Regions from separate parts of the Arthrobacter sp. 'calajunan' genome, predicted to be linked through region 2. Evidence: predicted binding sites of a transcription regulator. Region 2 holds the regulator's gene; the other holds the start of a gene.
What was found. Region 2 encodes HrcA, which represses chaperone genes, less so after heat shock. Its sites were predicted from a motif close to TTNGCACTCGNNNNNNNCGAGTGCNAA; they were not measured.
Positions count from the first base shown of each region.

Region 1: groL (chaperonin GroEL) is a predicted target of HrcA. The motif match lies at 2,544-2,570, and genes of this name have one in related genera.

Region 1 covers NZ_JBKZDY010000015.1:35,541-53,305, forward strand. Annotated here, with positions in the region: gene RF641_RS16510 (DUF4031 domain-containing protein) at 1-615, shown strand, start outside; gene groL (chaperonin GroEL) at 712-2,346, opposite strand; gene RF641_RS16520 (LytR C-terminal domain-containing protein) at 2,644-3,255, opposite strand; gene RF641_RS16525 (DUF3263 domain-containing protein) at 3,302-3,592, opposite strand; gene RF641_RS16530 (uracil-DNA glycosylase) at 3,750-4,523, shown strand; gene RF641_RS16535 (threonine/serine ThrE exporter family protein) at 4,530-6,200, opposite strand; gene RF641_RS16540 (LLM class flavin-dependent oxidoreductase) at 6,412-7,470, shown strand; tRNA gene RF641_RS16545 (tRNA-Val) at 7,526-7,599, opposite strand; gene RF641_RS16550 (GNAT family N-acetyltransferase) at 8,071-8,766, shown strand; gene RF641_RS16555 (hypothetical protein) at 8,763-9,689, opposite strand; gene RF641_RS16560 (HsdM family class I SAM-dependent methyltransferase) at 9,692-11,344, opposite strand; gene RF641_RS16565 (DUF808 domain-containing protein) at 11,446-12,396, opposite strand; tRNA gene RF641_RS16570 (tRNA-Thr) at 12,631-12,704, opposite strand; gene RF641_RS16575 (DsbA family protein) at 12,876-13,745, opposite strand; gene RF641_RS16580 (alpha,alpha-trehalose-phosphate synthase (UDP-forming)) at 14,166-15,611, shown strand; gene otsB (trehalose-phosphatase) at 15,661-16,440, shown strand; gene RF641_RS16590 (ABC transporter ATP-binding protein) at 16,507-17,568, shown strand; rRNA gene rrf (5S ribosomal RNA) at 17,731-17,765, opposite strand, start outside.
Region 2 covers NZ_JBKZDY010000004.1:33,556-42,982, reverse strand. Annotated here, with positions in the region: gene lepA (translation elongation factor 4) at 1-1,376, shown strand, start outside; gene hemW (radical SAM family heme chaperone HemW) at 1,381-2,610, shown strand; gene RF641_RS07365 (DUF4870 domain-containing protein) at 2,640-2,987, opposite strand; gene RF641_RS07360 (DUF3097 domain-containing protein) at 3,133-4,002, opposite strand; gene hrcA (heat-inducible transcriptional repressor HrcA) at 4,130-5,143, shown strand; gene dnaJ (molecular chaperone DnaJ) at 5,210-6,331, shown strand; gene RF641_RS07345 (16S rRNA (uracil(1498)-N(3))-methyltransferase) at 6,335-7,108, shown strand; gene RF641_RS07340 (GerMN domain-containing protein) at 7,190-8,116, opposite strand; gene RF641_RS07335 (PhoH family protein) at 8,419-9,427, shown strand, end outside.

The sequences.
Region 1 (17,765 bases), on a different contig from region 2:
CTGTCCCGCCGTTGGGCCCGAACTCTGCCCACCGAACCTCAGCTGGGCCGCGAGCTGCTGGAACGCTGGTCGCAGTCGCATCGCAGATACCACGACAGGGTCCACCTGCTGTCCGTGCTGGAGGCCTTGGATTGGCTGGCGAAGGACCAGGCCGACGGCGAGGAGCGCATGCTGCTGCAGCTGGCCGCCTGGTTCCACGACGCGGTGTACCACGGAGCCTCGGACGACGAGGCCAAGTCCGCGATCCTTGCCCGCGAGCGCCTCTACGGGCTGCTGAGCCCCGGGGCGGTGTCCAGGGTCAGCGAACTGATCCTGCTCACCGCAGGGCACTCCCCCGGCGACCACGACCGCCTGGGCCGGATCCTGTGCGATGCGGATCTTGAGGTGCTGGCCCGCCCGCAGCCGGCCTACCAGCGCTATGCCCAGGCGATCTACCAGGAGTACGCGCATTTCCCGCGCCCGGCCCTGGCTGCCGGACGGATCAAGGTGCTGGGCTCGCTGCTGGAGAAGGACAACATCTACAGCACCGTGCGTGGCATCGACCGCTGGGAAAACGCGGCCCGCAGCAACGTCGGCGCGGAGATCTCAGTGCTGCGCGGCTGGCTCGGCGAATAGCTTCCGGCTTTTAACGGCCTGTGGCCCGTTTCCCCTGGGGAAACGGGCCACAGGCACCAGGTAGTCTCGGCGGGGTGCCGAGCCGGGCGGGGAAGCTTAGAAGCCGCCCATGCCGCCCATGCCACCCATGTCGTCACCGGCTGGTGCGGCGCCGGCAGGAGCTGGCTTGTCCGCGACAACGGCTTCGGTGGTCAGGAACAGGCCTGCGATCGATGCGGCGTTCTGCAAGGCCGAACGGGTCACCTTCACAGGATCGTTCACGCCGGCTTCCAGCAGGTCGACGTACTGGCCGGTGGCGGCGTTCAGGCCGTGGCCGGCAGCCAGGCCCTTGACCTTGTCGGCGACAACGCCTGGCTCCATGCCGGCGTTCAGGGCGATCTGCTTCAGCGGAGCTTCGATGCCGACGCGCACGATGTTCGCACCGGTTGCCTCGTCGCCTTCCAGCGACAGCTTCTCGAAGGCTGCTGCGCCGGCCTGGATCAGGGCTACGCCGCCGCCGGCGACGATGCCCTCTTCCACTGCTGCCTTGGCGTTGCGCACGGCATCTTCGATGCGGTGCTTGCGCTCCTTGAGCTCCACCTCGGTGGCTGCGCCGGCCTTCAGCACGGCGACGCCGCCGGAGAGCTTTGCGTGGCGCTCCTGCAGCTTCTCGCGGTCGTAGTCCGAGTCGGTGTTCTTGATCTCGGCTGCGATCTGGGCCTTGCGGCCTTCGATGGCGTCGGCTTCGCCGCCGCCTTCAACGATGGTGGTCTCGTCCTTGGTGATAACGACCTTGCGGGCGGTACCCAGAACTTCCAGGCCCACGTTGTCCAGGGACAGGCCGATCTCCTCGGAGACAACCTGGCCGCCGGTCAGGATGGCGATGTCGGTCAGCATGGCCTTGCGGCGGTCGCCGAAGCCCGGAGCCTTGACGGCAACGGACTTGAACAGGCCGCGGATCTTGTTCAGGATCAGGGTGGCCAGGGCTTCGCCCTCGACGTCTTCGGCGATGATCAGCAGCGACTTGTTCGACTGCATGACCTTTTCCAGCAGGGTGACCATGTCCTTGACCGAGGAGATCTTGGAGTTCACGATGAGGATGTATGGGTCCTCCAGCACGGTCTCCTGGCGCTCTGCGTCGGTGACGAAGTATGCGGAGATGTAGCCCTTGTCGAAGCGCATGCCCTCGGCCAGCTCCAGCTCGAGGCCGAAGGTGTTGGACTCCTCAACAGTGATGACGCCCTGCTCGCCGACCTTGTCGAGAGCCTCGGCGATCAGGCCGCCGATCTCAGGGTCGCCTGCGGAGATCGAGGCGGTAGCAGCGATCTGCTCCTTGGACTCGATCTTCTTGGCGGCGGCGAACAGCTCGGCAGTGACGGCCTCTACGGCCTTGTCGATGCCGCGGCGCAGCGCGATCGGGTCGGCGCCGGCGGCAACGTTGCGCAGGCCTTCCTTGACCAGTGCCTGGGCGAGAACGGTTGCGGTGGTGGTGCCGTCGCCTGCGACGTCGTCAGTCTTCTTGGCAACTTCCTTGACCAGCTCTGCGCCGATCTTCTCGTAGGGATCCTCGAGCTCGATCTCCTTGGCGATGGACACGCCATCGTTGGTGATCGTCGGGGCACCCCACTTCTTTTCCAGAACAACGTTGCGGCCGCGTGGGCCCAGGGTCACCTTTACGGCGTCTGCAAGGGTGTTCAGGCCGCGCTCAAGTCCGCGGCGTGCTTCCTCGTCAAATGCAATCATCTTGGCCATAGTGGCTTTCGGTCCTTTCGGGACGATTTTGCGAAAATGCAACCGACAGACAGCGCCCGCGACGGACGAGTGCAACGGCTGGGCATCGGGCCTGCAGCCGCGTCAGCTCTCGCTATCTGAGGTATTCTTCACGCTCCCTGCGAAGCGGCGTCTGAGGCCGGACCGGCTGCGGTTAAAACGCGAAAAGCCGATCGGCGTTAGCAGTCGCAACGCATGAGTGCTAATACAAATATTGGCACTCTCGCCCTGCGAGTGCAAGCTGATCGGCTCACAGCGAAGCAATTGGATACTGCGGGGTTAGCGTACTTCGAGGGTGTCGTCCGAGCCCATCACCACGGTCACCCGGTTCGGAATGTTCTGGGTCTGCAGAACCTCATCGATATTCAGCACTTCAGCGGCCTTTTCGGCAGTGGTGCGATAGGCCTCCGAGGTGTAGTACACGGTGGAGGTCTCGGCCGGGCGGGTCCAGTTGCTGGCGGTGATATTCGTGAATCCGGCCTCGGACAGGGCGTCTTCGCCGGCCGAGGCGATGCCTGCGATGCTGGCGCCGTTGTAGACGCCGATCAGCTGCCCGAAGAGCACGTCGTCATCATCGATGGTGCTGGAGGCGGAGGGGGTGGCGCTTTCGGTTTCGCTCGGGCTGGAGGTGGCGTCCTCGCTCGGGGCTGCCGAGGTGGTTTCGGTGGGGTTCGGGGCGGAGCCGACAATCGGCTTCAGGCCGCCGGGGCCGAAGAAGTAGGCGAATGCGCCCACCAGCACGACAAGCACGGCTGCAATAACTACCCAACGAAGTTTTCCACCGGACGTCGTGGAGGCGGCAGACTGCGCCCACCCGTTGGCGTGGTGCGAACCCACACGGGTGTTGAACTCCGGAACGCGATCGAATTCGTCACGTGGGTAGTTGGTCATTCTTGTCCTTGCTCGAGGTCTGACTGGTCGCGGCCGGTTCCGGAAACTAGCGTCCGGAGCCGACGGTACCGCTCACACGACGTCTGGTAGACCTAAGCCTACGCAGGCGTTTGACCAGCATTGGGTCGTAAGCCAACGCCGCGTCCGTCTCAATCAGCTGGTTCAGCAGCTGGTAGTAATTCGTCGGCGACATGGAGAACTGTTTGGTAATGGCCTGTTCCTTGGCGCCGGCATACTTCCACCACAACTTTTCCATGTTCAGGATCTGCTGGGAACGCTCATCGAGTTCCGAGTCGGGATTCATTACGAAATCCACCAGCACTTCACCCTCAGCCATGCGTCCACACCTCTTTCCTTCACCCGGCAAAGTCCGGTCTCGGCCCTGCGTTCTGCTCCGCCAGTAGCGGACATACCACCGATATTCTAACCAACTCGCCTGTGCTGCGCCGCGCCCGCGGGCACAGCCACGCCATAATACCGGCAGAATGGATGCCATGGACAACCTGCAGCCCTCCCTGTTCGGCGACCCGGAGCCGGTACCGGTCCCCCGCTACGAGCCGGAGGATTTCCCCTTCCACCACGGCGCCAGATCCATGGCGGAGCGCGGATTCATCGCCCAGGACTGGGTCCCGGTGCTGCTGCCACTCGATGGCAAGCTCCGGAAGATCGCCGCTGAACTGGCACGACGCAGCGCCGCCGGAGAGCAGATCCTCCCGGAACCGCACGTGATGTTGCGCGCACTTCGCATTCCGCGCTCGCAGGTGCGCGTCGTGCTCATCGGACAGGATCCGTATCCGACCCCGGGCCATGCCAACGGCTTGGCCTTCGCCGCCCAGGCTTCGGTGCGTCCGCTGCCCCGGTCGCTGTCCAATATCTACAAGGAGCTGAACGACGATCTGGGCATTGCCCCGGCAGCCCACCCGGATCTCAGCGCCTGGCATGAGCAGGGAGTTCTGCTGCTGAACCAGTCGCTGTCGGTCCAGGCGGGTCATGCCGGGGCGCACCAGCGCCTGGGCTGGTCCGCGGTCGTCGAAGCGGCCATCAGCGCGCTGAACCAGCGCGAGAACCCTCCGGTGGCGCTGCTCTGGGGCAGGCATGCGCAGAAGCTGGCGGGGCTGATGGACCGGATGCCGCAGCTGGCCAGCGCCCACCCCTCGCCGCTGTCCGCCTCGCGCGGGTTCTTCGGCTCGCGGCCCTTCTCCGAAATCAATCGGCGGCTGTCCGAATCCGGACAGCCGCCGATCGACTGGTCGTTGCCTGCGCTGTAGCCGCACTCAGCGGCGGCGGATCAGCCGCCGTTCGCGCCGCGCGCTGGAGGTCAGCGGCCGGCACAGGGTGTCGCCGAAGACCACGCCGCCGGCGATGGAGAGCATGATCGCGAAGGCGTTGAACATCTCCACCAGGCCGCTGGACATGTCGCTGGAGTCGAACACGATGGAGTACATGGCGCGGAAGATCATCAGGCCCGGCAGCAGGAACATGACCGCTGGAGCCGCGATGACCAGCTGCGGGGAATGCAGCTTGTCCGCCGCGAAGCGCGCCGCGAAGCCGATGACCGTGGCCACCACCGCCGGAGTGGCCCGGACGCCCAGCCCGATGTACTCGCACAACAGCTGGATCAGGTAGCCGCCCACGGCGATCCCGGCGGTGGGCAGCAGCAGCTTCACCGAGCTCTGTTCCGTGACGGCGCCGGCGATGATCGCCACCGCCACCAGGATCACCAGCAGCCAGGCCGGGTAGGCGATCTTGTCGATCTGGTGCACGTCCACGCTGTCCCAGCCCAGCACCGAGGAGATCACCAGCGCGGTGGAGATGCCGGAGACGATGGCCGTATAGGTCAGTCCCGCGGAGAACAGGCGGCCCACGGAGGTCACCGGGAACCCGTTGATCGCATCCTGCAGGGCGGAGACGAACCGCCCGGAAGGAAGCAGCAGCAGGATGCCGCCGGACACCACCAGCGCCGGGTCGATGGGCGCATGCAGCTCGTAGCTCACCAGCGCGATGCCCGTGACCACAAACGTGGAGGCCGCAATGGTGAAGAAAGCCGGCACGCGCCACCGGGCGCCGTAGCGCCCGATCTGCGAGACGATCGAGGACGAGCCCATGGCCACCAGCGCGCCGAGCCACGACCCGCCGATGAACAGCACGAAGGCCGCCGCGAACACCGCGTTGCCGCTGGCAACGATCCAGCGCGGGAACGGCTTGGGCTTGCGCATGATCGCCTTGAGCCGCTTGGCGGACTCGCTGCGCGAGACGCCGCCGGCGATGATGTCGGAGACCAGCTGGTGCACCAGCACCAGGCCCGCGTAGTTCGCCGTGGAGGAACGCACCACACGCAGGATCGAGTAGCTTTCGGCGTCCGGCGGGCTGTAGTTCAGGTGCAGCGACTGGTTGGTGATGTCCACGTCTAGGTAGCTCAGGCCCAGCGCCGCGGTCACCGCGATGATGCTGGTTTCCACTTCCAGCGCGCCGGCGCCGTAGCGGATCAGTGTCTCGCCCAGGTCCAGCGCGAACTCCAGGGTGCGGCGGGCCGACGCGTCCTGGTCCTTGTTGACCGTGGGGTTCGCGTAGGGGGTGCCCTGCAGGCGATCCACGATGTCCAGCGCCTGGGTGGGCGGCGAGGTGGAAATCCACATCTTGGCCAGCAGGCTGCGGGCCACCGGGTTCGCCCGCGTGGGCACCAGGGTGATGCCTTCGTCCGTGGTGTGAACGCGGCCGGTGCGCGATTCGGGGTCCGAAGCAGGGGCCGCGGCGACGCTGGCGCTGACCGCAGTGTTCAGCGGCAGTTCCGAGGCCGTGGGCTCCTCATGATGCTCGGGTTCGGCAAGCTGCCCCATCTTGATTTCGCTGGTGCTGATCCGCGGCAATGCGCCGACGGCCGGATCCGGGTCGTCCCCCGCACCACGTGGATTTCCGGAGAACTGGTCGTTGTTCAACTGCGCCACGGATCACCTTCCCGAAACGTTCGATGTTGCATGTAAATCACGATACAACCCGACTTCTGGAAGTTGCTGGGGAATCCTCCAAATCACGGCGTATCGCCGAACACATTCGGGCGTGGCACGCCCCCCGGGGGGAATAGTTCCGGGGCGGGGCAAGTTACGCCCAGTGGGAAATTAGATGTATATGCATGCAATATAGCGAGAGGCCGAACCCATGAACACCACCGTGAAACTTCCGCAGGTTGGAGCCGAGACCTTCGGCGATATCACCGAGGACGCCAATGGAACCCCGCTGTCCCACGCCCAAGTGATCCGCAACGTGCTGGCCGAGGGCCAGAAGGCCGAAGAAGTCGGACTCGACTTCTTCGGGATCGGGGAACACCATCGCGATGACTTCTCGATCTCCTCACCCGAGACGGTGCTTGCGGCGCTGGCGGCGACCACGCAGAACATCAAGCTCGGCACCGCAGTCACCGTGCTGTCCAGCGACGATCCGGTCCGCGTGTACGAACGCTTCGCCACCCTGGATGCGCTGTCCAACGGCCGCGCGGAAATCATCGCCGGGCGCGGCTCGTTCATCGAGTCCTTCCCGCTGTTCGGTCTCGACCTCGAAGACTACGAGGAGCTCTTCGAGGAGAAGCTCGCGTTGATGGCCAAGTTGCGCCACGGCGATCCGGTGTCGTGGTCCGGCAGCCACCGAGCGGCCCTGCGCGGCCAGCAGGTCTACCCGCTGCTCGAAGGCAAGCCGTTGACGACCTGGGTCGGAGTGGGCGGCAGCCCACAGTCAGTCATCCGCGCCGCACGCCACGGCCTGCCGCTCTTCCTGGCCATCATCGGCGGGCAGCCCGCGGCCTTCGAACCACTGGTCGACCTGTACCACCGGGCGTTGAAGGAGTTCAGCGAACCGGAACAGCCGGTCGGGGCCCACTTCCACGGACTCGTGGCCGATACCGACGAAGAAGCGCTGGAGCTGCTCTGGCCGCACTACCAGCGCACCATGAACCGTTTGGGCGCCGAACGCGGCTGGGGTCCTGCCAGCCGCATCCAGCTGCAAGCGGCCATGGGTCCGCAGGGCGCCATGATGGCAGGCAGCCCCGAGACGGTGGCACGAAAGATGGCCAAGGCGGTCCGCACGCTCGGACTGTCCCGCATCGATATCAAGTACTCCGCCGGTTCGCTGCCCCACGAGCACCTCATGAAGAGCATTGAAATGCTGGGAACCGAGGTCAAGCCGAGGATCTACGAGCTGCTCACCGAAGGCTCGCAGAACTAGCGGCCAGCCCGGATACGAAAAAGCCACCGCATTTCTGCGGTGGCTTTTTTACCGGTGGATCTTACTGGACTCGAACCAGCGACCTTTCGCGTGTGAGGCGAACGCTCTAACCAACTGAGCTAAAGATCCGTCTGCGCTGTCCGTTTCCGGTTCAGCACCTAGATAATCCTAGCCGTATTCCGACCTACGTTCCAAATCGTGCCGAATCGGCGCCATCCCCGGGCCGCTTCGACCGCCAGGAACACCACGCGCCGAGGGAATCAAAAATCTCCAAAATGGTCGATGACAAGCACTGAAAAACGGTGGCAATTCGTTTATTTAGAGTTCACTTCGCAGCCCTCGTTTCAACTTGTCAAAGTGCACTTTCAGACCCCATAATTTTTCTAGCTCATCGAGCTCAAACTGGGCCCTACAAGGAAGCTGCCGGAAGCCGCCGGCAACGGTCCCCTCAAGGCCAACGAAACCGCCGAACGGATTTTTCTCCGGGAAGCAAAGCCACTTTTTCGTTCGTTCTTAGCTTTTTAGGACCGTACCCCAGTGTTTGAAAACCTGACTTTTGCCTTGTCATGCCTGTCTCCAAATGAGGCGGAACGTGCTGAATTGGCTGGCCTGTACGCCGTGACCGATGCCCGCTGGCACCAGAAAATGGACCGCGCCCGCGCGGTCGTAACCGTCCGCGACGGCGAGCTCCTGGTCGCCGCCGGGGTGGTGCACGATTCGATCATCGCCCCGACCAGCGCCATGGACGCGCTCGAGCTCGGCTCCATGGCGGTGCGCCCGGACTACCGCCGCATGGGCATCCGCCAGCATGTCGCGTCGATGCGCCTCGAATTCGCGCTGCACGCCGGAGGCACGCCGATCACCATCATCGATTCTGCGAACCCCGCCTCGTGGGCGTACTACGAACGTTCCGAGCTGTGGGAGCGCGAGCGTAGCTTCGAGCAGGACGGGCAGACCAAATTCATCTACCGGGCTACCGACGCCGCGCGCGCCTGGGCCGCCGGGCTGCCGCAGCCTGAACCCGCTGTGCAGGACGTCGTCCTGGTTGCCCTGCCGGCCGAGGATTCCCTCGCACCGGTATCGCTGCAGCCGGCGCTGGAACAGGCGGTGCAGGCCCAGCCGGCGCCGTCGCTGGCCATGGAGCTGGGTGCGGAGCTGGGACAGCTTCCCTCGCTGGTGCCTACGTTGCACATCGGCCCGGAGGCCGAAGAGGCCGACCAGCATTTCCCGAGGCTCGGCATGGAGGCCCCGGACAACGACTGGCTGGGAACCACCAGCGTCGATCCGGCGTTCTAGAAGAGCGCTTCCTGCTGCTCGTCCACAGCTTCGTGGCCGGGCAGCGGGGCGACTTCTCCGGCCCGGCGAGCGCGGGCTGCCTCATGCAGGTCGATCGGGGTGACCTTCAGAACCTCGTCCACCATCGCGTTGAGGAACTGCGGCGCGGCGATATCCGCGGGCACCGGCGAGTGCACGCACTTGACCTGTGGGTTCTCTGCTTCATCGTCCCAGTCCACGAGCAGCAGCCCGGTGGCGGTGTAGCCGAAGCCGTCTCCGAAATCGCGCAGCTTGCGGATCATGTCCACCGTGCGGCGGTAGGCCGCCGGCTCGGATTCCAGGATCGTGGCGCGCTGGACGAAGAAGAATCCGACGGCGGCCAGCGGATAGCGGGCGCGCAGGTTCGCGGCGTCCCCGTAGGCCTCCTCGTAGCGGTTTGACAGGTTCTTGCCGAATGAGGAGGTCATCGCCTTGGTGCTCAGCAGCAGCTCCGGCCCGGTGGACCAGTGGGTCATCACCACGTCGGTCTGCTTCATGTAGGCGCGGCCCAGGATCCGGGCGTCCGTGCTTCCCGCCTTGCCCGCCATGATGGCCTCGTGCACCTCCTCGGAGAGGCGCTCGGGCAGCCGGCGCAGCAGCTCCAGGATGTCCTTGGAGAGCACACGGGGCGCCTCGGTGCGCGGCCAGACCAGGTCGGCGTCGAATCCCGCGCGGCGCAGTTCGTGGGCCAACCAGGTGTCCACGCCCTGGGCGAAGCGCCCGGAGCGGGTGGCGGCCTTGGAGCGCACCGGGATGCTAAGCAGGCGTTCGAGCACCTCGTAGGAGGGATTGAATTCCTCGGTCACCGCGCCGCTGCGGATCCAGGGCGAATCCTTGGCGGCGGACATCAGCGTGGTGTCGAACTCCGCAAAGGCGAGGGTCTTTTCAATCGCAGGGTTTGCCACGTCTAGTTTTTCACCGTCTTACTTCGTGCCTTCCGGCGATCCAACATGTCGGCGCGGGCCTGGTGCACCGCGGCGATGGCTGCGGGATCCAGGCCCAGCAGCTGTTCAAGGACAATCCCGTCGACCAGCGCGGTGGCTTCGACCTTGCGGCCGTGGGCCAAATGCTCGCGCACCTGGTCCTTGATCTCGCGCAACGCCGGGGCATGGGCCGCCACTGCCGGGGCCGAAGGCACCGGAAGCCGGTCCGCTTCGCGCGGCTCGAGCTTCAGGATTCCGCCGCCATAGGAGCGTCCCACCATTTCAGCGCCGAGCATGCTCAGCGTATTCAGCGAGGCCAGCGGCAGCAGCTCGCGCCCGAGCCCGCGCACGTCGGCGCCCAGGTAGACGCCGTGGATCGAGTTGATGTGGTGCACCGCGGCTTCGTTGGCGGTCAGCCGCGGGGTGTCGGCGTTCATGTAGGTCATGAACAGGTCCGGCACCGACAAGAGCGGCACCCGCCACCAGGGGCTGCGCACCCGGCACTTGTAGGCGCTGTCCACCGCCAGTACCTGCCCGGCGTCAACCATCCGGTGCCCGGCCGCAGAAGGCTGCGCGGCGGGCCGGAACAGGTAGGTGGCGCTGCCATGGGCACCGAGGCGCTCCCACTGCTCGTTGTCCAGTTCCAGGCCGCGCAGGTGCCGGGAACCCGGAGGCGAGATGCGCACCAGGTCCTCGGGGGCCAAGCCCAGCTCGCTCACCTGGGCCGGGGAGAGCGTGAACCACTTGTTGTTGCCGGTCACCGCGCCCAGCGAGGTCTCGCCCCAGCTCTGCAGCGGCGCGAAACGGCCCGCGGCCAGGGACTGCTCCAGCACGCCCTGCGCTTCGAGGCCGACCAGCGATCCGGTCCAGCGCTCCGAGGTGCTGGCCGGGGTGTGCTCGATGCCCTCGCCCAACCGGTCGAGGTCCGCGGCGTTGCGGAACTGGTGCAGGCGCAGCGCGGTGCTGGAGCCCTGGCCGTAGCCTTCGGCCAGCAGCAGCACCACTTCCTCCTGCGCGTCGGCGAACAGCCGTTCCTCGAAGACCGCCAGGTGCACCCGCTCGAAGCGTTCGAGCAGCATCCGGCGCACCGGGGCCGCATAGTTCACGAACATCAGCTCGGCCGGCAGCACCAGGGCCATGCGCGCGCCCGGAGCCAGGAAGCTGGTGGCATGCACCACGAAGGCCGCCCAGATGCTGGCAAGCTCGTTGAGCTCGACGCCGGCTTCGCGGGCCGCGGCACGGGAGAGCTTCCGATCCTCGCCGCGGTGCAGCTGGTAGCGCACATAGGGCGGGTTGCCGATCACCGCGTCCATGTCATGGCTCCCGGCGACATGGAAGAAATTCGCGTGGGTGATCTGCGCGGCGGCACCCTGCCGGTCCAGCACCGCACGGGCTGCCTGCACCGAGGGCTCGTGCAGCTCGATGCCGAACAGCTCCACCGAGCCGCGGCCGTCGTCCACGATGTCATGCGCGGCGGCGAGGAACTGCGCCTCGCCGCAGGAAGGCTCAAGCACCCGGTGCCCGTGCTCGCCCAGCGCCCACTGGGCCATGAAGCGTGCGACGGGTTCCGGAGTGAAGTACGCACCGCGGGCGTGGCGCCCTGCGGGGTCCTGCTTGGTCTGTTCTCTACTCAACACACATCGATCTTTCCATGGCATCCGGACAGAATGGCCGGGCCGAGGAGCTTGGCCTTCGGAGGCGATCCAATAATTCTACGCACGCTGCGCGGCGGCAATAGCTAGTGCGCCGCGGCCGGCTTGTTCTTGCCCAGCAGCTTCTTGATCCCGAGGATGACGACTGTCAGCAACGAGCCGATAATCAGTCCGGCCAAGCAGGAGAAAGCGGTGTTGACCAGCCACCCCAGCACGCCCCCGGCGGCACCGGAGGCGTCGTGGACCAGCATCTCGACGTGGTGCACGAAACCGTACGGCGCGTGCCAGCCCAGCTCGTCCATGCCGGTCAGCAACAGGTGCCCGCCGACCCAGAGCATCGCGACCACGCCGACCTTGCTCAGCACCGACATCACGATCGGCATGCCCTTGACCAGGCCGCGGCCGAGCTTCTGCGAGAACTGGCGCTGCTTCTGGGCCAGCACCAGGCCGATGTCGTCCATCTTCACGATCAGGCCCACGGCCCCGTACACGAGGACGGTCATCAGGAAAGCCACCGCGACCAGGATCAGCGCCCGGGTCAGGAACGGTTCGTGGGCCACCTCGTTGAGCGAGATCACCATGATCTCGGCCGAGAGCACGAAGTCGGTGCGCGTCGCCGAGCCGATGATCACCTTTTCGTCGCGGACCTTGCCGTCCTCGGCGGCGCCGTGATGGCCGATCAGCCCGATGGCCTCGAGGATCTTCTCCGCGCCTTCGAACACCAGGTAGGCGCCGCCGATCATGAGGATCGGGGTGAGCGCCCAGGGAAGGAAAGTGGACAGCAGCAAGATGGCCGGCAGGATGAACAGCAGCTTGTTGCGGATGGAACCGACCGCGATCTTCCAGATGATCGGCAGCTCGCGCTTGGGAGAAATTCCGTCGACGTACTGCGGGGTGACCGCAGCGTCGTCAATCACCACGCCCATGGCTTTGGTGCTGGCCTTGGCCGCTCCGAGCGCGATGTCGTCCAGCGACGCGGCCGTGACCTTGACCAGCGCGGCTACATCATCCAGCAGGGCTACTAGGCCACCGGCCATGATTGGTCTCCTTGTAATTGTGGTCCCCGGTCGCGCGGATCCGCGCACGGGAAAATACCTTTGGTCCAATTTTACCGAGGACGACGTGGTCCACGCCCGATTTCATCCAACTTCCAGCGAGTGGTTAGGCACGTTTGCCGAGTTCGGACCGGCACCGGCGAGCCGGGAAAAGCCGCAGTCAGCAAAAAATCCCCGGAAGACCTGCACTCATGCAGAACTCCGAGGATTTGTTCGAGCCCCCTACCGGATTCGAACCGATGACCTTCAGTTTACAAGACAGACGCTCTGGCCAGCTGAGCTAAGGGGGCGTACCGCATAAGAATATCGGAGAACCCAGCCACTGTGCGAATTGAGCCCGTCGCCGTTTTAAATGCCGGAGGGGAGAAAGCCGTCGCTGGCTTTCTCCCCTCCGGTCTTGGCGCGAGATCAATATGGAATTCTACCCGATCCGCATCCGTTCTCCGCCGACCCGAGCGGATTTACTTCTTGTTCGCCTCGATGGCTGCGTTCACCACGGTCGGGAAATCGTCCTTGGCCAGATCCAGGACCTTGCCCTGGACCACCAAGGTCGGGGTGCCGCTTACGCCGTCGTACTTGGCCACGTCGGTCGTGTACTGGACGAACGGACGGAAGGTGCCGTCTTCGATGCAGCTGGTGACCTTGTCGCTGGCACCGGCGGCGATCGCCATCTCGGCCAGCTGGGCGTTCTTCATTTCACCCTGCTGGTAGTGGCCCCAGATCGCGGTCACGAATGGCATGTACGCTGCCGGGTTGTCGTTGGCAACGCAGGCCAGCGCGTTGGCACCGCGCGAGGAGAAGTTGGTCGGCGAGCCGCCGTCGAGGTATCCGACGTTGCGGTAGTCCACGGTGATGTCGCCGGCCGCCAGCCACTCGTTGATCTGCGGGCCATAGGTGGCCTCGAAGTCCGCGCAGTGGACGCAATTCACGTCGGCGTACATGGTGATATTGACCGGTTCGCCCTTTTTCCCCACGGTCAGGTCGCGGGGTTCCGGGGTTGCCGGTTGCTGGGCAGGGACTTCGAGGGACTTCACGTCGACATTCTCCACGGTGCGCTCACCCAGGGTGGTCGGGGAAGTGACCAGAATGCCGCCAGCGGCGTTGCCGCCCGCAGGAACGGCGCCGGAATCGGCAACCTTGGCATTGTTGTTCTGCACGATCAGGGTAACTACCAGGGCGATCACAAGGATCACGGCACCCAGCACGCCAAGCTTGACGAACAGCGACTTGCGCTTGGCGGCTGCTTCCTGTGCGGCGCGCATCTGCGAAGCCTTCTCGCGGGCGCTTGCCGTACGCTCAGCCTTCGACGGCCGCGGATTATTCGTAGACATAAATTTAATGGTTCCTTGCTCAGCGGAATACTGTCATCTGCAATCAAGTTTAGCCAATGCCGGGACCCGGTCTACCTAGTTCATTGATAATCCCGCACCTTCACAGGAGGCGCATATACTCCTCAAATTGCCGCCAAAGCCCGGACTTAAGCCACATAGCGCGTCCGGTGGAATTGTTGCATCAGGCAGGCCTCGATACACGACTGTGCTTGACCAGTTCAATGTGGTTGTTTACGTCACTATCGGAGTAAATCCTGAACATAATTCCGTTGACCCTGATATTTCACTAGGCTCAAGGCATAAGTCAATGAACTTGCAGGGCAGGGATTCGCACCAATCCGGGGATCGCTAAACGGCCGGTTTGCAGGTTGAAGGTTAAGCCAGGAGTTTGTCGTGAGTAGCTCGATACAAGATGGCCACATGGCTAGTACATCCGACTTCGTCGTTGTTGCCAATCGCTTGCCGGTTGACCGGGTCACAAACCCGGACGGCACCCAGGGATTCCAGCGCGCACCCGGAGGACTGGTCACCGCACTGGAACCCGTCATGTCCGCTTCGGAAGGAGCATGGGTTGGCTGGCACGGCGGAATTGATGAAGAGCTGGACAGCTTCGACAAGGACGGTATCCATCTGGTGCCGGTGCCGCTAAGCGAAGACGACCTCGAGCTCTACTACGAAGGTTTCTCGAACTCGACTCTGTGGCCGCTCTACCACGACGTCATCGTTCCGCCGTCGTACCACCGCACCTGGTGGGACAGATACCAAAAAATCAACCAGCGCTTTGCCGACGCGGTGCTGCGGATCGCGGCGCCCAACGCCACGGTGTGGGTGCACGACTACCAGTTGCAACTAGTGCCGCGTCTGCTGCGCTTGGCCCGTCCTGACCTCAAGATCGGTTTCTTCCTGCATATTCCCTTCCCCGCCGCGAGCTTGTTCGCGCAGCTGCCGTGGCGCAAGCAGATTTTGCAGGGTTTGGCCGGTGCCGACCTGGTCGGTTTCCAGCGCGAAACCGACGCGACCAACTTCCTGCGAAGCCTGCGCCGATTCACGGACTACCAAACCAAGGGACGTGAGGCGACCCCTTCCTTGGACAACGACCTGCAGAATATCTGCCGCGCCGACGCCCACCCGATCTCCATCGACTATGAACAGATCCAGCGGCTGTCCCGGGATCCGCAGATCATTGCGCGAGCCGCGCAGATCCGGCATGAATTGGGAAACCCGAAAACCATCATGCTCGGCGTGGACAGGCTGGACTACACCAAGGGTATCCGCCACCGGCTCAAGGCCTACGGCGAGCTGCTGGCGGACGAACAGCTCCACGCCGGCGAGGTATGCCTGATCCAAGTGGCAAGCCCCAGCCGCGAAAACGTCGGTTCGTACATGGAACTGCGCGATCAGGTAGAACTGATGGTCGGCCAGATCACCGGCCAGCACGATACGCTCAGCCACACTACGCTGCGCTACCTGCACCATTCCTATCCCCTGCGCGAAATGATTTCCCTGTACCTTGCGGCAGACGTCCTGCTGGTCACTGCCTTGCGCGACGGTATGAACCTGGTCGCCAAGGAATACGTGGCAGCCCACCAGGACGGGCGGGGCGTGCTGGTGCTCTCCGAGTTCACCGGCGCCGCCGACCAGCTGACCCAGTCGGTGCTGGTCAACCCCCATGACATTGACGGCATGAAGGTCAAGATCATGGAGGCAGTCAACATGGACGAGGCCGAACAGGCCAAGCGCATGAAGCGCATGAACCACCATCTGGAGGAATTCGACGTGGCCGGCTGGTCTGATCGTTTCCTGTCGGAGCTGGCAGACATCAACTCGAAATCCGTTCCGGCCAAGGAGAATGTTGCCCGCACCTAACTTGCCGCAAACCGCCGAAACTACCGCCCCCGAAGGATGGCTTAAGCACGTGTCACCTCTTTCGCCGCAGCTCTCCGCTGCGCTGCAGGATTTCGCCCGCCATCCCCGGGTGCTGGTCGCGCTCGATTTCGATGGAACGCTCTCACCGCTGGTCGACCGGCCGCAGGATGCCAGGCCGCTGCCCGAATCCGCCGTGCTGGTGGAGCAGCTGGGACGAATGGCCGGCGTTTACACCGCGGTGATCTCCGGACGCAATCTGCAGTCCCTGGCCGAGGTGTACCCGGAGCCGCTGCCGGCCATCCGCATCGGGTCCCACGGGGCCGAACGGCTGGTCCCCGAGCAGTTCTCGAACGGCTGGTCCGACGCGCCGCTCAGCCTCGACCAGACGCAGCTGCTGGGCACCCTGACCGGCCGGCTGCAGGCGATCGCGGACAGGCACGAGAACGTGAACCTGGAATTCAAGCCCTCGGCCACCGTGCTGCATGTCCGCCAGGCCAGCCCTCAGGCCGCGCAGACGGCCATGGCCGAAGCGCTGGAATCGCTGCAGGAGCTGGAGGGCGTCAAGCTGATGTCGGGCAAGGCGGTGCTTGAAGCCTCGGTGCTCAACGCCCACAAGGGCGAGGCGCTGGCTTGGCTGCGCCGCACCCTGGATGTCCAGTCGGTGCTCTTCATCGGAGACGACGTCACCGATGAAAACGGCTTCAAGGTGCTGACCGAAAACGACCTCGGAATCAAGGTCGGCAGCGGGGACACGGCGGCGACGCAGCGTATTGATTCCCCGTTCGATATCCCGGACCTTTTGAAAAGTTTGATTTTCATGCGAAACTAACGGTGTCCCAATTCACTTTCACTTAGGATCGTCGGGCACGTACCTGCCCGTGAAAGGATTGTCGTTATGGCAACTGTGACCTTTGATAAGGCCACCCGTATTTACCCGGGCGCTCTTGTGCCATCCGTCGACGGAATCGACCTGGAGATCGCCGACGGCGAATTCCTGGTTCTGGTCGGCCCCTCGGGTTGCGGCAAGTCAACCACCCTGCGCATGCTTGCCGGCCTTGAGGAAGTCAACTCCGGCCGCATCCTCATCGGCGACAAGGACGTGACCAACGTTCCGCCGAAGGACCGCGACATCGCCATGGTCTTCCAGAACTACGCGCTCTACCCGCACATGACCGTCGCCGAGAACATGGGCTTCGCCCTGAAAATCGCCGGCGTCGACAAGGTCGAACGAGCCCGCCGTGTGAAGGAAGCCGCGCAGCTTCTCGATCTGGAGCAGTATCTAGACCGCAAGCCGAAGGCCCTCTCCGGTGGCCAGCGCCAGCGTGTGGCCATGGGCCGTGCTATCGTGCGCTCCCCCCAGGTCTTCCTGATGGATGAACCGCTGTCGAACCTCGATGCCAAGCTGCGGGTCCAGACCCGTACCCAGATCGCGTCGCTCACCCGCCGCCTGGGTGTCACCACCGTGTACGTGACCCACGACCAGGTCGAGGCGCTGACCATGGGCGACCGCGTCGCGGTGCTCAAGGACGGTGAATTGCAGCAGGTCGGGACTCCCCGCGAACTGTACGACCGTCCGCGCAACGTCTTCGTTGCAGGCTTCATCGGTTCGCCAGCCATGAACCTCGTGCAGCTGGAAGCGAGCAATGGCCAAGTAGAGTTCGGCAATACCGTCCTGAGCGCGCCAGGCGCTGCAGGCGGCACTACGCTGGGCATCCGACCTGAAGACATCGAGTTCGTTGGCGAAGGCGAGGGTGTGGAGATCACCATCGACGTCGTCGAAGAGCTTGGCGCCGATGCCTATGTCTACGCAACCGCCGAGCTGGCAGGCCGCCCGCAGACCATCGTTGTCCGCGTTGATGGCCGCACCCCACCGGCCCGTGGCCAGCGGCTGAACATCGCACCGAAGCTGCAGCATGTGCACCTGTTCGATACGGAAACCGGTCTACGACTTGGCTAGTCCACAAAGACTCTGACGCATGACCAAGGGCTCGGATCCATGAGGATCCGAGCCCTTGGTCATCGTCGGCATCTCCGGCGGCTGCTGACGCCGCCTCACTACCCTTATCGACTTGTTAAACATCGAAGGCCCCGAGATATCTCGGGGCCTTCGGCACATTGTGCCCGGCGATGACCTACTCTCCCACACCCTCCCGA
Region 2 (9,427 bases):
AGTACGCGGCCGAACTGGCGAACCTGATCGGCTGCGAGCCTGAGGAAGTGCTGAAAGTCTCCGGCAAGACCGGCGAAGGCGTCGAGGCGCTGCTGGACGAAGTCATCAAGCAGCTGCCTGCCCCGGTCGGCGAGGCCGACGCCCCGGCCCGCGCGATGATCTTCGACTCGGTCTACGACACCTACCGCGGCGTGGTCACCTACGTTCGCGTGGTCGACGGCAAGCTGGAACCGCGCGAGCGCATCCAGATGATGTCCACCGGCACCACCCACGAACTGCTGGAAATCGGTGTCTCCTCCCCGAATCCGATCCCGTCCAAGGGCCTGGGAGTGGGCGAGGTGGGCTACCTGATCACCGGCGTGAAGGACGTGCGCCAGTCGAAGGTCGGCGATACCGTCACCAACTCGCTGAAGCCCGCCACCGATTCCCTGGGCGGCTACGAAGAGCCCAAGCCGATGGTGTTCTCCGGCCTGTACCCGCTGGACGGCACCGACTACCCGGCGCTGCGCGACGCGTTGGACAAGCTGCAGCTGAACGACGCCGCGCTGATCTACGAACCGGAAACCTCCGTGGCCCTGGGCTTCGGCTTCCGTGTGGGCTTCCTGGGCCTGCTGCACCTGGAAATCACCCGCCAGCGCCTTGAAAGCGAATTCAACCTCGACCTGATTTCCACCGCCCCGAACGTGGTGTACGAGGTCATGGGCGAGGACAAGCAGCTGATCACGGTGACCAACCCCTCGGAATTCCCGGACGGGAAGATCCTCGAGGTGCACGAGCCGATGGTCGCCGCGACCATCCTGGCCCCGAGCGAGTTCATCGGCGCCGTCATGGAGTTGTGCCAGTCCCGCCGCGGCACCATGCGCGGCATGGACTACCTCTCCGAGGACCGCGTGGAAATGCGCTACCACCTGCCGCTGGCCGAGATCGTGTTCGACTTCTTCGACCAGCTCAAGTCCCGCACCCGCGGCTACGCCTCGCTGGACTGGAAGGCCGACGGCGAGCAGGTCGCGGACCTGGTCAAGGTCGACATCCTGCTGCAGGGCGATACGGTCGACGCGTTCTCCGCGATCACCCACCGCGACAAGGCCTACAGCTACGGCACCATGATGACCTCGAAGCTGCGCGAGCTGATCCCGCGCCAGCAGTTCGAGGTGCCGATCCAGGCCGCGATCGGTTCGCGCATCATCGCCCGCGAGAACATCCGCGCGATCCGCAAGGACGTGCTTGCCAAGTGCTACGGCGGCGACATCAGCCGCAAGCGCAAGCTGCTGGAAAAGCAGAAAGAAGGCAAGAAGCGCATGAAGATGGTTGGCCGCGTGGAGGTCCCGCAGGAGGCGTTCATCGCCGCGCTGTCCACCGATGAGCCGAAGAAGTAGCTAGATGCCCTCAGTATTGCCTGACGGCGATCCGGCTCCGGCCGATGGTCTGCTCCCCGCAGCGTGCGCGCACGGTGCGGCGGAGCGGACCATGTCCTTTTATGTCCACATTCCGTTCTGCACGGTGCGCTGCGGCTACTGCGATTTCAACACGTATACCGCAACCGAGCTGGGCAATGGCTCCAGCCAGGCCACCTACGCTGCCACGGTGGGCCAGGAGATCGGCTTCGCCCGCGGCGTGCTTGACCGTTCCGGGGTACCGCACCGCGAAATCGACACGGTCTTCTTCGGCGGCGGCACCCCGACCCTGCTGCCCGCCTCGGACCTGGTTTCGGTGCTCGGCCGGATCCGCGACGAGTTCGGCATCAAGCCCGGCGCTGAAATCACCACCGAAGCCAACCCGGACTCGGTGAGCCGCGAAAGCCTGCGTCAGCTGGCCGACGGCGGGTTCACGCGCGTGTCCTTCGGCATGCAGTCAGCCGTGCCGCATGTGCTGAAGGTGCTCGAGCGCACCCATGACCCGGCGCGCGTGCCGCAGGCCGTGGCCTGGGCCCGCGAAGCAGGGCTGGATGTCAGCGTCGATCTGATCTACGGCACCCCGGGGGAGTCGCTGGCGGATTGGCGTACCAGCATCGAGGCCGCGCTGAGCTACGAGCCGGACCATATCTCCGCTTATGCGCTGATCATCGAGGACGGCACCAAGCTGGCCGCGCAGATCCGCCGCGGCGAGGTTCCGGACATTGACGACGACGACCACGCGGAGAAGTACCAGCTGGCCGATCAGCTGTTCGAGGCCGCCGGCCTGCAGTGGTACGAGGTGAGCAACTGGGCGCGCGGCGAAGGGCATGCCTGCCGCCACAACATCGCCTACTGGCAGGGCGGGGACTGGTGGGGCGCAGGCCCCGGCGCGCACTCGCATGTCGGCGGGCTGCGCTGGTGGAACGTCAAGCACCCGGCCGCCTACCAGCAGCGCATCGACGGCGGCATCTCGCCCGGACACGGCCGCGAGTTCCCCGACGCGCAGGCAGTTCAGCTCGAACGCACCATGCTGCTCACCCGGCTCAGCTCCGGCATGCAGATCAGCGAACTGGAATCCGCCGGCCGCACCAAGGTTGCCGGGTTGATCGCCGACGAGCTGATCGATGCCAAGGCAGCGTTCGCCGGACGCATCGTGCTAACGCAAAGAGGCCGGCTCCTGGCCGACCTCGTGGTGCGTGAACTGCTGGATTTCTAGGACGTTCGCAAGCGCTGGCGTCCCTGCCGCTACTTCATCAACCGCAGGTTGATCGGGTAGCGGTAGGGGCGTCCCTTGTTTGCCTGGATCGCGGCATACGCGCCCATCAGGGTCATGAAGACCCACAGGCACACGGCGATGACCGCGAAGAGCCAGCCGATGCCCGGCAGCAGGTTCAGGATGTTCAGCACGATCGCCAGAATGGTCAGCGGGAAGGTGAAGTTGAACGCTTCCTTGGATTCCTGGGCGGTGAAGGGGCCGCGGTCGCGGTAGACGGCGAAGATGATGGCCGAGGGAATGCAGCCGAGGATCGCGCCGAAATGCGCCATCATGGCCCACTGGCGGTCTTCCGACGGGGAGAGCGGCAGCGCGGACACGTTTGATCCCTCGAAACGCGAATTCTCAGATGATGGTACCTGGCGAGATGTCACGGAAATGTCCTTGTCTTACGGTGCGGCTTCTCCACCATGATATCGAGCTTCCGCTGACGCCCCGCCCAATGGCACCCTGAAAGTCCAAATCTTAGTCAATTGTTAGGAAACCGTAATCTTCCGTGGTAAGGAAATCGATTAGTTCCTCAACTTTACCCAATAGCGCCGGTTCCAGCTGTCCGTAGTGCTTGACCGTGGACAGGATCCGCTGCCAGCCGATGCCGATATCCTCGGCGGTTGCATGCGGCCAGCCGAAGGCGCGCAGCACGCCGGTTTTCCAGTCGGTCCCGCGGGGGATGACCGGCCAGGCCTTGATGCCCAGCGTGTCCGGCTTGATCGCCTGCCAGACATCCACGTACGGGTGGCCGAGGATTAGCACGTTGCCCGCAGCCCCGGGGACCTTCATGGCCTCGGCGACGATGCGCTCTTCCTTGGTTCCGGAAATCAGGTGGTCGACCAGGATGCCCAGGCGGCGGGTCGGCGAGGGGTTGAATTGGCGGATGGCCCCGGCCAGGTCGTCGACGCCATGCAGCGGTTCGACGACGATGCCCTCCACGCGCAGGTCGTGGCCCCAGACCTTCTCGACCAGTTCCGCGTCGTGCTTGCCTTCGACCCAGATGCGGCTGGCGCGGGCGGTACGGGCCTTGAGGTCTGCCACCGCGCGCGAGCCGGAGGCGGAGATCATGGTGCTCGGCGCCTTGGCCTTCGCGACAGGTTCGACGATCTCCACCGGTTCGCCCTCCAGCAGGAAGCCGAAGCCGGCCTGGAAGGAACGGGTCTTGCGGTGGCGGTCCTCCAGCACGATCACGCGCATGCCGCCGGACTTCTCGGTCTTGACGACCTCGCCGACCCAGCCGGAGACCGCATCTTCCAGGATCATGCCGCGTTCAACGGGCACCTGGCGGAGTTTTTTGGGTGCCGGAGCACTCAGGTCTTGCGGTCCCCAGGAGAAATTGGACACGGACTGCCTTTCGCTGTGATCGAATACGCTCGAAATCCAATGCTAGCAACTGCCGAAGGTATTAGACTTGGCACTTGACAGGTTAGAGTGCCAATTGTGCGGGCGTGGTTTCCCGGGAGGTGTTTTCGTGAGCGAAGTACGACGTCTTGACGTGTTGCGCGCCATCGTGGAGGACTATGTCCAGTCCCGCGAGCCCGTGGGTTCCAAGGCGCTGCGCGAACGGCACAACCTCGGGGTCAGCGCCGCCACCATCCGCAATGACATGGCCCTGCTCGAAGAGGAGGGCTTGATCGCCGCCCCGCACACCTCCTCGGGGCGCATCCCCACGGAGAAGGGCTACCGCCGCTTCGTGGACGAGATCGGCGAGCTCAAGCCGCTGTCGCGCGCCGAGCGCGAGGCGATCAACAAGATCCTGGACAGCTCGCAGGACCTCGACGAGATGCTGCACAGCACCGTGCGCCTGCTGGCCCGGCTGACCAACCAGGTTGCCATGATCCAGGTGCCGCACTACGACACCGCGGAGCTGCGCAACCTCGACCTGGTGGGCTTGGGCTCGGGCCAGGTGCTAATGGTGATGATCGCCTCCAACGGCACCGTGGACCAGCGCATGATCGCGGTGACCCGGCCGTACTCGGACGAGGAGCTGGACAACCTCAAGCAGTGGCTGCTGACTTCCTTCGGCGGCCACCGGCTGGCGGACCTCGTCGGCCCGCTGAGCAACGAGGCAGTGGTTCCGGCGCAGCACGAGACGCCGCTGGTGGGCAGCGTGCTGCGGTCGCTGGAGGAAATGGCGCAGGCGGCGAACGTGCAGCGCATCGTCATGGCCGGCACGGCGAACCTGGCCCGCGTCGAGGGGGACTTCCCGCTGAGCATCACCCCGGTGCTCGAGGCGCTGGAGGAGCAGGTGGTGTTGCTGAAGCTGTTCTCCGAACTGGAGGCGGATTCGCGCGGCCTGGCCGTGGCCATCGGCACCGAGAACCACTACGGGCAGCTGACCGACGCGGCGGTCATCGCCACCACCTACAGCACCGACCAGCGCAGCAAGCTCGGCGTGCTCGGCCCGACCAGGATGAACTATTCCTCCTCCATGGCCTCGGTGCGCGCGGTGGCCCGCTACCTGTCGAAGATTTTGGCGAACTAGCCGCGCGGCCGGTTCGCAGCACAACTTGAGAAGTGAAATTTTAAAGGAAAGGACACGGCGAAGATCGTGAGCTCGCATTACGAGACCCTGGGTGTCGCCAAGGACGCGACCCCGCAGGAAATCAAAAGCGCCTACCGCAAGCTGGCGCGCAAACTCCACCCGGACGTGAATCCCAGCGAGGACGCGGCCGAGCAGTTCAAGCTGGTCACCCGCGCCTACGAGGTTCTTTCCGACGAGAAGAAGCGCGCCAACTACGACGCCACGGGCGACGAGAACGGCAACGGCCAGCCGGGCTTCGGCGGGGGCGCCGGATTCGGCGGCTTCGGCGACATCTTCGAGCAGTTCTTCGGCGGCGGCCAGGCGCAGGGGCCGATGTCCCGCACCCAGCCGGGCCGCGACGCGCTGATCACCATCACCATCGACCTGGAAGACGCCGTCAAGGGCACCGTCTACCCGCTGGAGATGGAAACCGCCGTCACCTGCAAGACCTGCCACGGCGACGGTACCCGCGAGGGCACCAGCCCGGTCACCTGCACCATCTGCCACGGCGCTGGCCAGGTCCAGCGCCCGGTGCGCTCCTTCCTGGGCCAGATGATGACGGTGGAAACCTGCGCCGCCTGCCACGGCTTCGGCACCACCATCCCGGATCCCTGCATCGAGTGCAACGGCGAGGGCCGCGTGCGCGAACACGTCTCCAAATCGCTGAACGTGCCGGCCGGCGTGGATTCGGGCACCCGCATCCAGCTGCGCGGCCAGGGCGAGGCAGGCCCGGGCGGCGGCCCGAACGGCAACCTGTTCGTCGAGGTCGACGTGCGCCGCCACAAGGTGTTCGAGCGCTCGGGCAACGACCTGCACGCCAAGATGACCATCCCGATGACCGCCGCGGCCCTGGGCTGCGAGCTGAAGCTGGAGACCTTCGACGGCGAGCAGACCCTGAACGTGGAGCCGGGGGCCCAGGACGGGGACACCCTGACCCTGCCGGCCCTGGGTGTGCCGCGCCTGCGCGGCGGCAAGCGCGGGGACATCATCGTGCACCTGCAGGTGGAGACCCCGACCAAGCTGGACGCCGCCCAGCGCGAGCTGCTCGAGCAGCTGGCCACGCTGCGCGGCGAAGAGCTGAGCGCCGGACGCGTCGAGCATTCAGGCGGCATGTTCTCGCGCCTGCGGGACAAGCTGAACCAGCGCTAGGCCATGAGCAACCACAGTTTCGTGATCGACCCGCAGCAGGGGGCCGAGGCCCGCGTGGGCGACACCCTGGCGCTGACCGGGCCGGAGGCGCACCACGCGGTGGCGGTCAAACGCACCCAGGCCGGCGAGCAGCTGGACCTGCTCGACGGCACCGGGCTGCGCCTGGTGGTCAAGGTGGCAGCCGCCTCCAAGGAGCTGCTCACGGTGACCGTGCTTGAACGGCTGCAGGAGCAGCCCCCGGAGCATCCAGCCACGCTCATCCAGGCGCTGTCCAAGGGGGACCGCGACCTGCAGGCCGTGGAATCCGCCGTGGAGCTGGGCGTCTTTACCGTCCGCCCATGGCAGGCCGAGCGCTCGATCGTGCGCTGGAACGCGGCGAAGGCGGACAAGGCGCTTGCCAAGTGGCGCGCCCAGGTGCGCTCGGCGCAGAAGCAGTCCCGGCGCAGCTTCGAACCCGAGGTGAAGGAGCTGGTCTCCAGCAAGTCGCTGGCCGCGGCGATTTCCGCGCACGCGGCCGCCGGCGACCTGGTGCTGGTGCTGCACGAGCAGGCGCGGGATTCGGTGGCCCAAGCCGTGTCCGGCTGGCTGCCCGAGGCGGCGCCGGGTACCGGCGTGGTGCTGGTCGTCGGCCCCGAGGGCGGCATCAGCGATGCAGAGCTCGACGCGTTCGTGGCCGCCGGAGCGCATCCGGCGCTGCTCGGACGCCATGTGCTGCGCGCCTCCACCGCCGGCCCTGCCGCGCTGGTCCTGGTGCGCCACCTGCTCGGCGAGCTCTAGCCGGATTAATCAGCGGATGCCGCGAACCCCGAGGGGTTTGCGGCATTCGCTGTTTATTCGGTGGTGGGCGGGCGCCGGCGCTCAGCGCACGGTGAACTCGGAGCTGGTCTCGCCGACCTTGGCCTTGCTGCCGGCTTCCTCGCCCCAGACGCTCAGCGCGTAGCTGCCGGCGGGCAGCCGGGTGGTCAGCGTGAAGGATCCGTCGGGCTCCACGCTCTCGTCGTTGATCCGGTTGGCGGCGGTGATGACCTTGGACTGGCCGTCGGCGGCCTTGGCCTGCAGGGAGTAGAAGGTTCCGCCGTCGAAGCTGGAGGTGCGGCCGTGGAACTTCACGGCGCCCGCCGCGGTGGTGGTGCCGAACTGCGGGTCGATGATCCAGATCGGGGCCATGTACTTCGCGTCGCGCTGGTAGACGTCCTGCAGGCGGTATCCGCCGAAGACGGTGGCGTTCTGCTTCCCGTCGACCAGGATGCGCACGCTGGCGGGGGTGTCGCCGACCAGGATGCCCGCGTTGGAGGCCGCGGCGGTCGCGGTGAACACCAGCTGCTGGATGGCGCGCTCGGACAGGCCCTCGTCGAGCGTGGCGCTGAAGACCTTGGCCGGAAGGTCCAGCGTGATCAGGTTCTGGTTGTCGATGGAGACCCCGACGTCGTCGGTGGACTTCAGGTGCGTGTACCAGGCCGGGTCGGCCGGCTTCCCGGCGAGCAGGTAGGTGATCGCGTCGCCTATCGGCTCCTGGTGGCGGGTGTCGGTGGCGTATTCGCGGTAGAGGTAGACCCCCGAGTCGGTGTTCTCCAGCCAGTAGACCGGCATCTTTTGCCCGGGGAAAGCCTGTTCCATCGAATCGGTGGCCTGCGGGACACCCTGCGCCGCGGCGGCGGAGTTTGCAGGCATCTCGAAGCTGTCGTCGCGCGCGGCAAGTCCGCAGCCGACCACCAGGGCCACCGCTGCGATGACGCCGGTCGCCGCGAAACGTCGCGGGATTCGGCGCTTGTACCACTGCTGCACGTTGGGACCAGTCCATCTGTTCTGCGGGGATTCTTGGGCGCCTGGAACGAGAACGTGGTTCCGCGCGCTCATATAGCGTGACACATCAAGGTGTGCGATGAGGCCGAAATTCGCCAAACCTACCAATCCGTAACCAAATCTATACCTTTGCGACCTGCTCGGATTAGATTCATTTCATACTAGTTTCAGAATTTTCAGCGCTCGGCGGAGCCCTACGTATCGCGTTGGGAGCCGGGGACTAGCTAGACTGGACTTGCGCAAGTTTTTTATTTTCCGAGCTCAAAAGGGGCACGAAGCACTGCATGCAGGTTGAACAGAACCAGAGGCAATCCGAGACCGGGCCGGCGACGCTGGCCATCACGTTCGAGACTCCCGAGCTGATGATCGCAACCCTGGGCCCGAACGACGAGTTGCTGCGCATCCTCACCGGCGCCTACCCGGACGTGCAGTTCCGCCCCAACGGGTCGACCCTGAGCCTCCTGGGCGATCCGGTCCAGGTGCGCAAGGCGCAGCGGGTGACCGAGGAAGCCAGGTCGCTGGCGCAGCGCGGCTCGCGGATGAGCGCGGAAACCATCGAGCAGATCATCAAGATGCTCAGCGCCGGGAACCGGGACGCCCCCACCGACGTGCTGGGGCTGAAGATCCTCTCCGGCCGAGGGCGCTCCATCCGGCCCAAGACGGTGAACCAGAAATCCTACGTGGATGCCATCGAGGACTCCACGGTGACCTTCGGCATCGGCCCGGCAGGCACCGGCAAGACCTTCCTGGCCATGGCCATGGCCGTCGCGGCGCTGCAGGACAAGCAGGTCAACCGCATCATCCTGACCCGTCCGGCGGTCGAGGCGGGGGAGAAGCTGGGTTTCCTGCCCGGCACCCTGAGCGAGAAGATCGACCCCTACCTGCGTCCGCTCTACGATGCGCTGCACGACATGGTGGATCCGGATTCGATCCCGCGGCTACTGGAGGCGGGCACCATCGAGGTCGCCCCGCTGGCCTACATGCGCGGGCGCACCCTGAACGACGCCTTCGTCATCCTCGACGAGGCGCAGAACACCACCAGCGAGCAGATGAAGATGTTCCTGACCCGCCTCGGCTTCGGCTCCAAGATGGTGGTCACCGGGGACGTCACCCAGGTCGACCTGCCGGGCAACGCGGTCTCCGGGCTGCGCATGGCCAGCGAGGTGCTGGAAGGCATCGAGGACATCTCGATCTGCCGGCTGGACGCCAGCGACGTGGTGCGACACCGGCTGATCGCTGACATCGTCTCCGCCTACGACCGCTGGGACGACGACCGCCGCAAGGGCCGCCAAC